DNA from 3 places in the Streptomyces sp. NPDC007875 genome. Region 3 is predicted to be linked to each of the others. Evidence: riboswitches for the same ligand, from Rfam matches in the RefSeq annotation. Region 3 holds a riboswitch; each other region holds the start of a gene.

Region 1 (3,264 bases), on a different contig from region 3:
TGACGATCACCACCGGGGCGTTGAATTCGAAGTGGCCCACCACGGTGCGCGAGGTGGGCTTGCCGCGGGCGGCGTCGCTCGGCTCCAGGATCGCACCGCTCACCCCCGTGACGGCACCGCCGGTGACCACCAGATCGTCCACCCGGTGCCGGAACTTGAAGGTCACCCGCCCGTCCTTCGCGGCCGCGCGCACCTTCTTCTCGAACGGCTCGACCACGGCCGGACCGGTGCCCCAGGTGACATGGAAACGCGGCACCGAGTTGCCGTGCCCGTCCGCGAGGCCGCCGCCGCGCTCGGCCCAGCCGACGATCGGGAACCACTGCACGCCGAGCCCGTGCAGCCAGGACCGCTTCTCTCCGGCCGCGAAGTCCACGTACGCCTCGGCCCATTTGCGGGCCCAGTAGTCCTGGCCGGCGGGATCGGAGACGCCGCGGTCGAAGCCGGCCGTGCCGAGCCAGTCCTGCCAGGCCAGTTCATGGGTGTCCTTGATACCCATCAGCCGCTGTTCCTCGGAGTCGACGAAGAACAGGCCGCCGAAGGACCAGAACGCCTGGCCGCCGAGGTTGCTCTCGGGCTCCTGGTCGAGGAGGAGCACCTTGCGTCCCGCGGCCGCCAGTTCCGCCGTGGCGACCAGCCCGGCGAGCCCGCCGCCGACCACGATGGCGTCCACGTCCGAGGACGCCCCGGAGGCGGCGAACGCCGGACCCGCCGCCTGGGCGAGCGCGACGCCGGCGAGCACACCGCCCGCCGCCGTCAGGGCGCGGCGGCGGCTGATCCCGGCAAGCGAGGCGGAATTCTCTGTGGAGTTCTCCATGGGCTGCCTTCCGGAAGGGGGTTCGGAGGGTCCGGGAGATGCGAAGGGGGTTGCCGCGACGGCAACATGTTACCGACGGTAGCCCACAGGGTGCGGGGCCGCCAGACTCCTGCTCCCAATGAGCAACTCCCGGAAGCCATAGGTGACTTCGGCCGGTCAGCGCCCACCGGATGACGGCTCGGGCGAGGCACGCCGCCGTGGTGAGAAGGCGTACAGATCGAGGATGTCGGGCAGCGGTGCCACACCGGGGCCGCCCGCCGTGACCCAGGCCACGATGTCCTCCGTCGCGTCCGCGTCGTTGACCAGGCCGAGCCATACCGGCCTGCCCCCGGCGGCACGTCCGGCCGCCGATGGCTGCACCACGATCACATTGGCCTGATCGCAGACGTCCAGGCACGCGGAGACGCGGACGGGCGCCTCCTCACCGAGCCGCGCGATCTGCGCCGCATGGTCGATTCCGGTCACCTTGGGGCTGCCGCAGCAGCAGTCCCGGCATACGGTCACCCGGCACGGCACCGGGTCGGTCGGCCTGACAGGCATGGCGCACCACCCTCCTCCGGGGAAGTCCGCCCCGGTTTCCGTCGAGGAGGCGACCGCGTGAGTCTCCTGGCTCTCGGGTCGATGCTCGTCCCGGCCTTCCCACCCGCACGTGTACGGGCAGTGGCCTCTTCGGGATCCGCTCGCCGATCACAGTGGCGGCACCGCGCCGGATTCACACCGGCTTCCTCGTTCCGCCGTCGCCTTTGTCGCCCGGCATCATCGCATCCCGGACACCGCCGCACCATGTGGCCCCCGCGCTCCCCAGAGCCACGGGCGGCTCGAGGTCAGTTGCGGCGGGCCGCCGCCCCCGCGAGGATTTCGCCCAGGCCCTGGCGGGTGGCCGCCAGCACCACACGGTCGTGCGGGCGCAGGACATAGCCGGGGTGCAGATCCCACACCAGGGCGGGCTCCTGGGTGGCGCCGTCGTAGGGAGGCGCCGCGGCGAGGTCGCGTTGCCGGTCGGCGGGTTCCGCCGCGTCCAGCGCTATCACCCGCCAGGCACCCGGTGCGAACGCCTCGGCGACGGTCCGTCCCTCCAGTTGCGGATGCCCGGCGACATGCAGGGCGGCGAAGAGCAGCACCCGGCGCTCGACCGGTATGGCACCGAGGATCTGACGCCCCATCATCGCCCCGGCGAACGCCGGGGCCGCCAGGCTGGAGACGCTGCGGCTGCGGGTGAGGGCCCGTGGATGGGCCGCGCGCAGCGTGCGGTAGACGGCGGTGGCGAAGCGGTCGTCGTACAGGCGCAGTGCCACCCGCAGCCGAGGCTTGACCGAGCGGGCGTACAGCGTCGCCTCCAGGTTGGTGGTGTCGACGCTGGTCAGGGCGAGCAGGGAGTGTGCCCGCTGGATCTTGGCGGCCTCCAGAACACCCTCCTGGGTGACATCGCCGATGACCGTCGGCACCCCCAGCCTGCGGGCAAGCGGGATGCCGCGCGCCCCGGGGTCCTCTTCCACGCACACCACGGGGATGTCCATCTCCCGGAGTCTGGCCAGGACCCGGGTGCCGACCTTGCCGAGCCCGAGCAGCACAACGTGGCCGGAGAGGCCGCGCGGAGGGCGGCGCAGCGCTGAGGCGGTGCGGAAGGTGCCCAGCGCTTCGAGCGCGGCGGCCACCAGGACGGGCAGCATCAGCAGCCCGGTCAGCCCGGACAGCAGTTGGAGGACCTTGCGTCCGGTCGGCTCGTCGAGCGCCGGGTCGTCGATCGCCAGCACGTCCAGCACCGTGAGGTAGGCGGCGCGGAGCAGACCGGCTCCGGTGAGCTGCCAGGAGGCGATGGTGAGGGCGAGCACGGCGATCGCCATTCCGGCGACGGACCAGCGCAGCCGGCGGGAGAACAGTGAGGCGAGGGGCAGTCTGCGGGTGCCTAGCCGCCGTGGCGGCAGCGGTGAGCCGGTGGCGGAGACGGCCTCGAGCACCACCGTGTCGCGCCCGGTGGCGGCGGCCACCTCCTCGTCTCCGGGCAGCAGCTTGGGCCCTTCGTCCCCGCTGCTGTCGGAGCCCTCGCTGCCGCCGGGGTCGCTGGTGGTGGACGAGAGCAGGGCGAGGGTGCACAGCCCGGGGCGGGCGACCTCGTCGGGGCCGGGTGGGGTGCGCTCGGCCGCGCGCAGCAGCAGCCCGTCGGCCTGGAGCACTTTGCTGGTGCCCGCGACGGCGGTGGCCGCCAGGGCCGGGGCCGCGGTGTCGGCGTCCGACAGTACGGTGGTGGTGGCGTCCAGCTCCGCCGGGTCCATACCGGGATCGGCCACCCGCGCCGCCTCGTCGAGGAGTTCCTCCAGATGCTGGCCGAGCTTGCGGTTGTAGAGCCGGATCACCAGCCGCAGCCGGGGGTTGAGGCGGCGGGCGCGGAGGGCGGCGTGGATGTTGGCCTCGTCGTCGTCATGGACCAGGGCGAGCGCCGTGGCATGCTC
Region 2 (3,264 bases), on a different contig from region 3:
CAAGGGCATCACCGACATCCAGCCGCCGCAGGGCTTCGCCGCCCAGACCGGCGCCGCGACCGTCATCCTCGCCTCCTCCCACATCGGCTTCGCGCTGTCCACCACCCAGGTCTGCTCCGGCGCCGTCATGGGTGCGGGTGTCGGCCGTAAGGGCGCGGTGGTGCGCTGGTCGACCGCCGGCCGCATGGTGGCCGCCTGGGTGCTGACCCTCCCGGCCGCGGGCCTGGTGGCGGGCGGCGCCGCGCTGCTGGCCGACCAGGGCAACGCGGGGATCACGGCGGTGGCCGTGCTCGCCGTCCTGGCCTGCGGGGCGATCTGGGCGCTGTCGCGCCGCAAGCCCGTGGACCACACCAACGTCAACGAGGTCGGCGCACACGAGCCGGTGGGCGCCGTCACGGCCGCCCTGCGGTCCGTGGCCCCACCGCCCGCGGGTACGAAGCCCTCCGCCCCCGAGAGCGCGGCCGAGGCCGCCCCTGAGAGCGGCATCGCCGAGCACACCCTCGACCAGACCCCCACCCCCGCCGCCGCGAGCAGCACCACCCGCTAAGGAGCCACGGAACATGAGCATCGACTGGGCGGCACTCGGCCAGGTCTTCGGCGTCAGCCTCGCGGTGACCGTCGGCATGGTGGGCGTCTTCACCCTGGGCATCCTCGGGACGTCCCGTAAGGCGGCGCCGGAGCAGGGCGGCGCGGCAGCCGTGTCCGGTGGCGCGGTCGGCGCCTCCGCGCTCGCGCGCACCGGCGCATACACCTGCTTCGCGCTGTGCGCCGCGGCCGTGGCGTACGGCATCTATCTGATCGTCGCCTGAGGCTCGCGTCCTCATCGACCCACCGGCCGCCGGATGGTGGCGCTGACCAGCGCCGACCGTCCGGCGGCCGCCTCGTGTGCGGCCGCCGTCTGTGGGGCTCGGCACACTCGGGCGTCATGGGTCATATGCGAGTTGACGGCCATTCGCGGCCCATGGTGGACTTCCCGAGCCAAACGGCGGCAGGAGAGGAAGCCGGTGAGAATCCGGCGCGGTCCCGCCACTGTCACCGGGGAGCACTCTCCCATCGCCTGTATGGGGTCACGGCTCGACCGTGCGGTTCCTTCCGTACGCGGGGCTGGAAGACCGGGAGGGGCGCGGATCCGGGAGCCAGGAGACTTTCACCGCCGGTCAGTCGAACCAGGGCGCGGACCCTGAGTGAGGACATACCGCCATGCCCGGCACCGCCACGCCGCCAGTCTCCTCTGTCCGCCCTGGCTCTTCCGGCCCCTTCGGCCCCCCTGGCCCCTTTGGTCATGTGCCGCCGCGCCGAGGCGTGACGGCGGCCTGACGAATGCGTGCCGATCACGCCTCGTTCGCGTGCGGCGCGGCCCTCGGCTTCCTCGGTGATCTCGCCACCGGCGATCCGCGCCGCGGCCATCCGGTCGCCGCGTTCGGGCGCGCCGCCGCGGCCGCCGAGCGCCGGCTGTGGCGGGACCACCGCGGTTACGGGGCCCTGCACACCGCGTTGTGCGCGGGCGGCGCGGCCGCCGGTGCCGCGCTGCTGACCCGCGCCGTACGGGCCCTCGGCGGGCGCGGTGGCGCGGAGGCCGCGCTGACCGCCGCCGCCACCTGGGCCGTGTTGGGCGGTACGACGCTGGGCCGTGAGGCACGGGCCGTCGGCGGAGCCCTGGCCACGGGGGACTTGGAGGTCGCCCGGGAGCGGCTGCCGCATCTGTGCGGCCGCGATCCTCAGGCGCTGGACGGACCGCAGATCGCCCGCGCGGTCGTCGAATCGGTCGCCGAGAACACCTCCGACGCCGTCGTGGGCGCGCTGGTGTGGGGCGCCGTGGGCGGCGTACCGGGACTCATCGGCTTCCGCGCCGTCAACACCCTGGACGCCATGGTGGGCCACAAGTCGCCGCGCTACCGGCGGTTCGGCTGGGCGGCGGCCCGTCTGGACGATGTGGCCGGCTGGCCCGGTGCCCGCCTTACGGCGGCCCTGGCGACACTCGCGGGCCCCGATCCGCGCGGTGCACGGCGCGCTTGGCGGCGCGACGGCCGGCGCCACCCGAGCCCCAACGCGGGCCCCGTGGAAGCGTCGTTCGCGGGCGCGCTCGGGGTGCGGCTGGGCGGCACCCTCACCTACGGCGGCCGGGCCGAGCACCGGCCGGTACTCAACTCCGGCGGGCGGCCGGTGGAGTCGGCCGACATCGAGCGGGCGATACGGCTGTCGCGGCGCGTCGGCGTCCTGGCACTCGGGGTGTCCGTGGCGGCCCGGCCGGTCCTGAGGGCGTTGACGGGGCGGCCTCAGGCCTTGGGAAGGGGCGGTGGATGAGCGGGATACGCGGTAAGGGCGGCACCAACGGTTCCGGGGCGCGGGGCGGGGGGCTGCTCGTCGCGGGCACGACCTCCGACGCGGGCAAGAGCGTCGTGACGGCCGGGATCTGCCGGTGGCTCGCCCGTCAGGGCGTCAGCGTGGCCCCCTTCAAGGCGCAGAACATGTCGCTCAACTCCTTCGTCACCCGGGAGGGGGCGGAGATCGGGCGGGCGCAGGCCATGCAGGCCGCCGCAGCGCGCGTCGAGCCGAGCGCGCTGATGAACCCGGTCCTGCTGAAGCCGGGCAGCGACCGCAGCAGCCAAGTGGTGTTGCTGGGCAAGCCGGTGGGCGAGCTGAGCGCGCGCGGGTACTTCGGGCGGTCGGGGCCCACGGCGAACCCGCCGTCGGACGCGGCCTCCCCCGGGCGCACGCGGGCCTCGGGGCGGGAGGCGCTGCTGGGGACCGTCACGGAGTGCCTGGAGGAGCTGCGGCGCACCCATGACGCGGTGATCTGCGAGGGCGCGGGCAGCCCGGCCGAGATCAACCTGCGCCGCACCGACATCGTCAACATGGGGCTGGCGCGCGCCGCCGGGCTTCCGGTCGTGGTGGTCGGCGACATCGACCGCGGTGGCGTCTTCGCGTCCTTCTTCGGCACCACCGCGCTGCTGTCGGCGGCGGACCAACGGCATGTGGCCGCCTATCTGGTGAACAAGTTCCGCGGCGATGTGAGCCTTCTGGAGCCCGGTCTGGACATGCTGCGCGACCTCACCGGGCGCCCGACCGTCGGTGTGCTCCCGTTCGCCCACGGGCTGGGGATCGACGAGGAGGACGGACTTCGGATGTCGCTGCGCGGCACGGTGCGGGAGAGCGTCGTGGCGCCCCCTTACGGCGCGGACGTCCTGCGGATCGCGGTGGCCGCCGTGCCGCTGATGTCCAACTTCACGGACGTGGACGCGCTGGCGGCCGAACCGGGCGTGA
Region 3 (3,264 bases):
CGACGGCGCACAGCAGCACATCGCTCCAGCCGGCACCGGTGAGCGAGCCGAGGAGCCAGAACAGCACGGCGCGGGTGGTGTCGGCGTCCGCGGAGGTGAGGACGGTGAACGAGGTCAGCGCCGAGAACAGTTGCATGGCGGCCACCCCGGACAGCACCACGCGGTCGGTGCTGCCGCCGAGGCTGTGGCTGAGCGCCAGGACCAGGCCGAAGGAGAGCAGCGCGCCGATGAACGCGCCCGCCGACAGGGACACGGCCCCGCCGCCCACACCGAGGACGACCACGGCGACGGCACCTGTGGAGGCCCCGGAGGACACCCCGAGGACGAAGGGGTCGGCCAGCGGATTGCGCAGCAGGGACTGCATCACGGCCCCGCAGAGGGCCAGCCCCGCCCCGCACACCGCGGCGAGCAGCGTGCGGGGCATGCGCAGGTTCCACACGATGCCATCACGCAGCGGTGGCAACGTGCTCTCGCCCAGGCCGAGATGAGCCGTGACCGCTGCCCAGACGTCGGCCGTGGAGATGTCGGCGGGGCCGATGGTCACGGCGACGGCGATCGACGCGAACAGCGCGGCCAGCCCTCCCGCGATCAGCAGCAGGAGGCGGGTGCTCACTTGGCGAGTCCGAAGTGGCGCAGCCCGGCGGCGACCTGCTCGACCCCTTCGACCGTGCGGATGGACGGGTTCATGGCCTGCCCGCTCAGCAGGACGTACCGCTTCTTCTTGACGGCGGTGAGATTGCGGGTGGCGGCGTTGGTCTCCAGGAAACGCGTCTTGGCCTTGGCGGTCTCCGCGGTCTGCTGCTTGCGCGTGAGATCACCGAGGACGATGACGTCCGGGTCGCGGTCGGCCACGGTCTCCCAGTTGATCTGCGGCCACTCGTCGTGGGTGTCGGAGAAGGCGTTCTTCGCTCCGACGGCCCGGGTGATGGCGCCCGGCGCGCCGCAGCAGCCGGCGAGGTAGGGCGACTGGGAGTTGGCGAACCAGTACATGAGGGAGACGCCGGGGGCGTCCAGTCCCTCGGTGGCCGTACGCACGCGCTGCTTCAACCGCGCGATGAGCTTTTCGCCGCGCTCGTCGACGCCGAACGCGTGGGCCAGGTCGCGTATCTCGCCGTAGACGGTGTCCAGGGTGAGTGGCTTGCTGCGGGAGCCATCGCCACCGCTGTCGGGGTCCCGGCCCGCCGAGCAGTCGGACGGCGAGACGTACGTGGGCACGCCCAGTTTCTCGAACTGGTCGCGGGTGGCCACGCCGCCCTTGCCGAGAGTGGAGACGAACGAGGCGGTGACGAAGTCGGGTTCGACGTCCAGGGCCTTCTCGAAGGACGGCGCGTTGTCCGCCAGGCGCGGCACCGTCGCATTCGCCTTCTCCAGGCCCTTCATCACCGGGTCGGTCCATGTGGCGGTGCCCGCCATGCGGTCGGCGAGACCGAGGGAGAGCAGGATCTCCGTGGTGCCCTGGTTGAGCGAGAGGGCCCGCTTCGGGGCGGACTTGACCGTGACCTCGTGGCCACAGTTGTCGATGGTGCGCGGATAGCCCGCACCGGCGGGCTTTGTGGCGTCCGCGCCGTCGTGGCCGGAGCCACCGCACGCGGTGAGCAGGAGGGCGGGGGCGAGCAGGAGGGCCGCGGTACGGCGGGCAGAGCAGAGCACGGGCATGCCTCGGTTGTCGGGGCTCGTACGCGGAGCCTGGCCTACGGACGTCCTCCCCGCACGGGGCGCGGAGGTGCCAGCAGGTCTTCGGACTCGGGCTCGTCCGGACGGGGCCCCTTCCCGGTGCTCGTTCGCGGCGGCCTCGCGGCCGTCACGGACTCCTCCCAGTGGTGTCACATGCCCCGCCCGTCCCCCTCACCGCTGCGCGTCAGCTCCGGATTCACACCGGATTCCCTGGCCTCGGATGTGGCACGACTGGCTCCCCGAGACTATCAAGATCGCCGAAAGATCAGGGTGTCGGACCGGTCACGGGGTGGCAGACCACATCCCGGGGTCAGTTCGACCGCCGACGGGCCTGCCTCACCTCGCGGTCGACGGCCCAGGCGTCGCCGACCGGCCCGAGGTGGCCGAGCTTGTCGGGATTGATCACCGTGCGGATGGCCTGAATCTGCCCGTCGAGCACATCGAGGACCAGAGCCTGGAGCACCTTGCCGTCCCGCTCGCGGAAGACCGCGCCGGGCTGGCCGTTGACCTCATGGAGCTCGAAGGACACGTCGATCCGCAGCAGCCAGGGGAAGACCGTGCCCAGCAGCCGGGCCACGTTCTCCGCGCCCATGACGGCCTTGGCCAGCCGCGGTGCCTTGCCGCCGCCGTCCCCGACCAGCTGCACATCGGCGGCCAGCAGATTTCGCAGCGCGCCCACGTCGCCGTCCTTCAGCGCGTCGAAGAATCGCGTCGCCAGCTCCTGCCGTTCCTGACGGTCCGCCTCGAACCGCGGCCGCCCGGCCTCCATATGCCGCCGCGCCCGCACCAGCAGCTGCCGGCATGCCGCCTCCGACCGTCCCACCGCCGTGGCGACCTCGTCGAACCCGAAGGCGAACACCTCCCGCAGCACGAACACCGCCCGCTCCAGCGGGCTGAGCCGCTCCAGCAGCAACAGCGCCGCCATCGACACCGAGTCGGCCAGCTCCACCGCCCGGGCCGGATCCTGATACGGATCGCTGAGCAGCGGCTCGGGGAACCACGGGCCCACGTACTCCTCCCGTCGCACGCGCGCGGAGCGCAGCACATCGATCGAGATGCGCGTCACCGTGGCCGACAGATACGCCTTGGTCGATGTGGGCCGGGTCGCCGAGCCGTCGAAGCGCAGCCATGTCTCCTGCACCGCGTCCTCGGCCTCACTCACACTGCCCAGGATCCGGTACGCGATCGAGAACAGCAGCGGCCGCAGCTCCTCGAACTCCTCGACCTTGCTCACACCGACTCCCCTCCCCTGGGCCACCGGTCGGCCACCGTAACGTCCCCCGGGCCGGGGTCCGGAGCACGCAACCGGACCCCGGACCCGTTGCCGTTGCCGTTCAGTGGAACTGCCCGGCCTCGTAGTCTCCGGCCGCCGGCTGCTGGGTGATGACGTTCAGCCGGTTCACCATATTCATGAAGGAGACCAGGATCACCAGGGCGGTGAGCTGCTCCTCGTCATAGTGCTTGGCGGCATTCGCCCACACCTCGTCGCCGACCCCACCGGCCGCGTCCGCGACCCGGGTCCCCTCCTCCGCCAGTGCCAGCGCGGCCCGTTCGGCATCGGTGAAGACGGTGGCCTCCCGCCATACCGCG

Evidence for each region. A riboswitch is a leader RNA that binds a small molecule or an ion and turns the genes downstream of it on or off. The one in region 3 is predicted to bind cobalamin.
Region 1: another riboswitch for cobalamin. It lies ahead of ACFYOY_RS28730 ((2Fe-2S) ferredoxin domain-containing protein); the one in region 3 lies ahead of ACFYOY_RS20535 (ABC transporter substrate-binding protein).
Region 2: another riboswitch for cobalamin. It lies ahead of ACFYOY_RS09630 (cobalamin biosynthesis protein); the one in region 3 lies ahead of ACFYOY_RS20535 (ABC transporter substrate-binding protein).

The regions. Positions count from the first base shown of each region.
Region 1 covers NZ_JBIADZ010000015.1:152,005-155,268, forward strand. Annotated here, with positions in the region: gene ACFYOY_RS28725 (FAD-binding dehydrogenase) at 1-814, opposite strand, end outside; gene ACFYOY_RS28730 ((2Fe-2S) ferredoxin domain-containing protein) at 971-1,354, opposite strand; cobalamin riboswitch at 1,414-1,545, opposite strand; gene ACFYOY_RS28735 (NAD-binding protein) at 1,639-3,264, opposite strand, start outside.
Region 2 covers NZ_JBIADZ010000004.1:68,311-71,574, forward strand. Annotated here, with positions in the region: gene ACFYOY_RS09620 (inorganic phosphate transporter) at 1-547, shown strand, start outside; gene ACFYOY_RS09625 (hypothetical protein) at 561-809, shown strand; cobalamin riboswitch at 994-1,147, shown strand; gene ACFYOY_RS09630 (cobalamin biosynthesis protein) at 1,321-2,304, shown strand; gene ACFYOY_RS09635 (cobyric acid synthase) at 2,301-3,264, shown strand, end outside.
Region 3 covers NZ_JBIADZ010000009.1:162,424-165,687, reverse strand. Annotated here, with positions in the region: gene ACFYOY_RS20540 (iron chelate uptake ABC transporter family permease subunit) at 1-613, opposite strand, end outside; gene ACFYOY_RS20535 (ABC transporter substrate-binding protein) at 610-1,656, opposite strand; cobalamin riboswitch at 1,711-1,925, opposite strand; gene ACFYOY_RS20530 (RNA polymerase sigma-70 factor) at 1,985-2,908, opposite strand; gene ACFYOY_RS20525 (carboxymuconolactone decarboxylase family protein) at 3,009-3,264, opposite strand, start outside.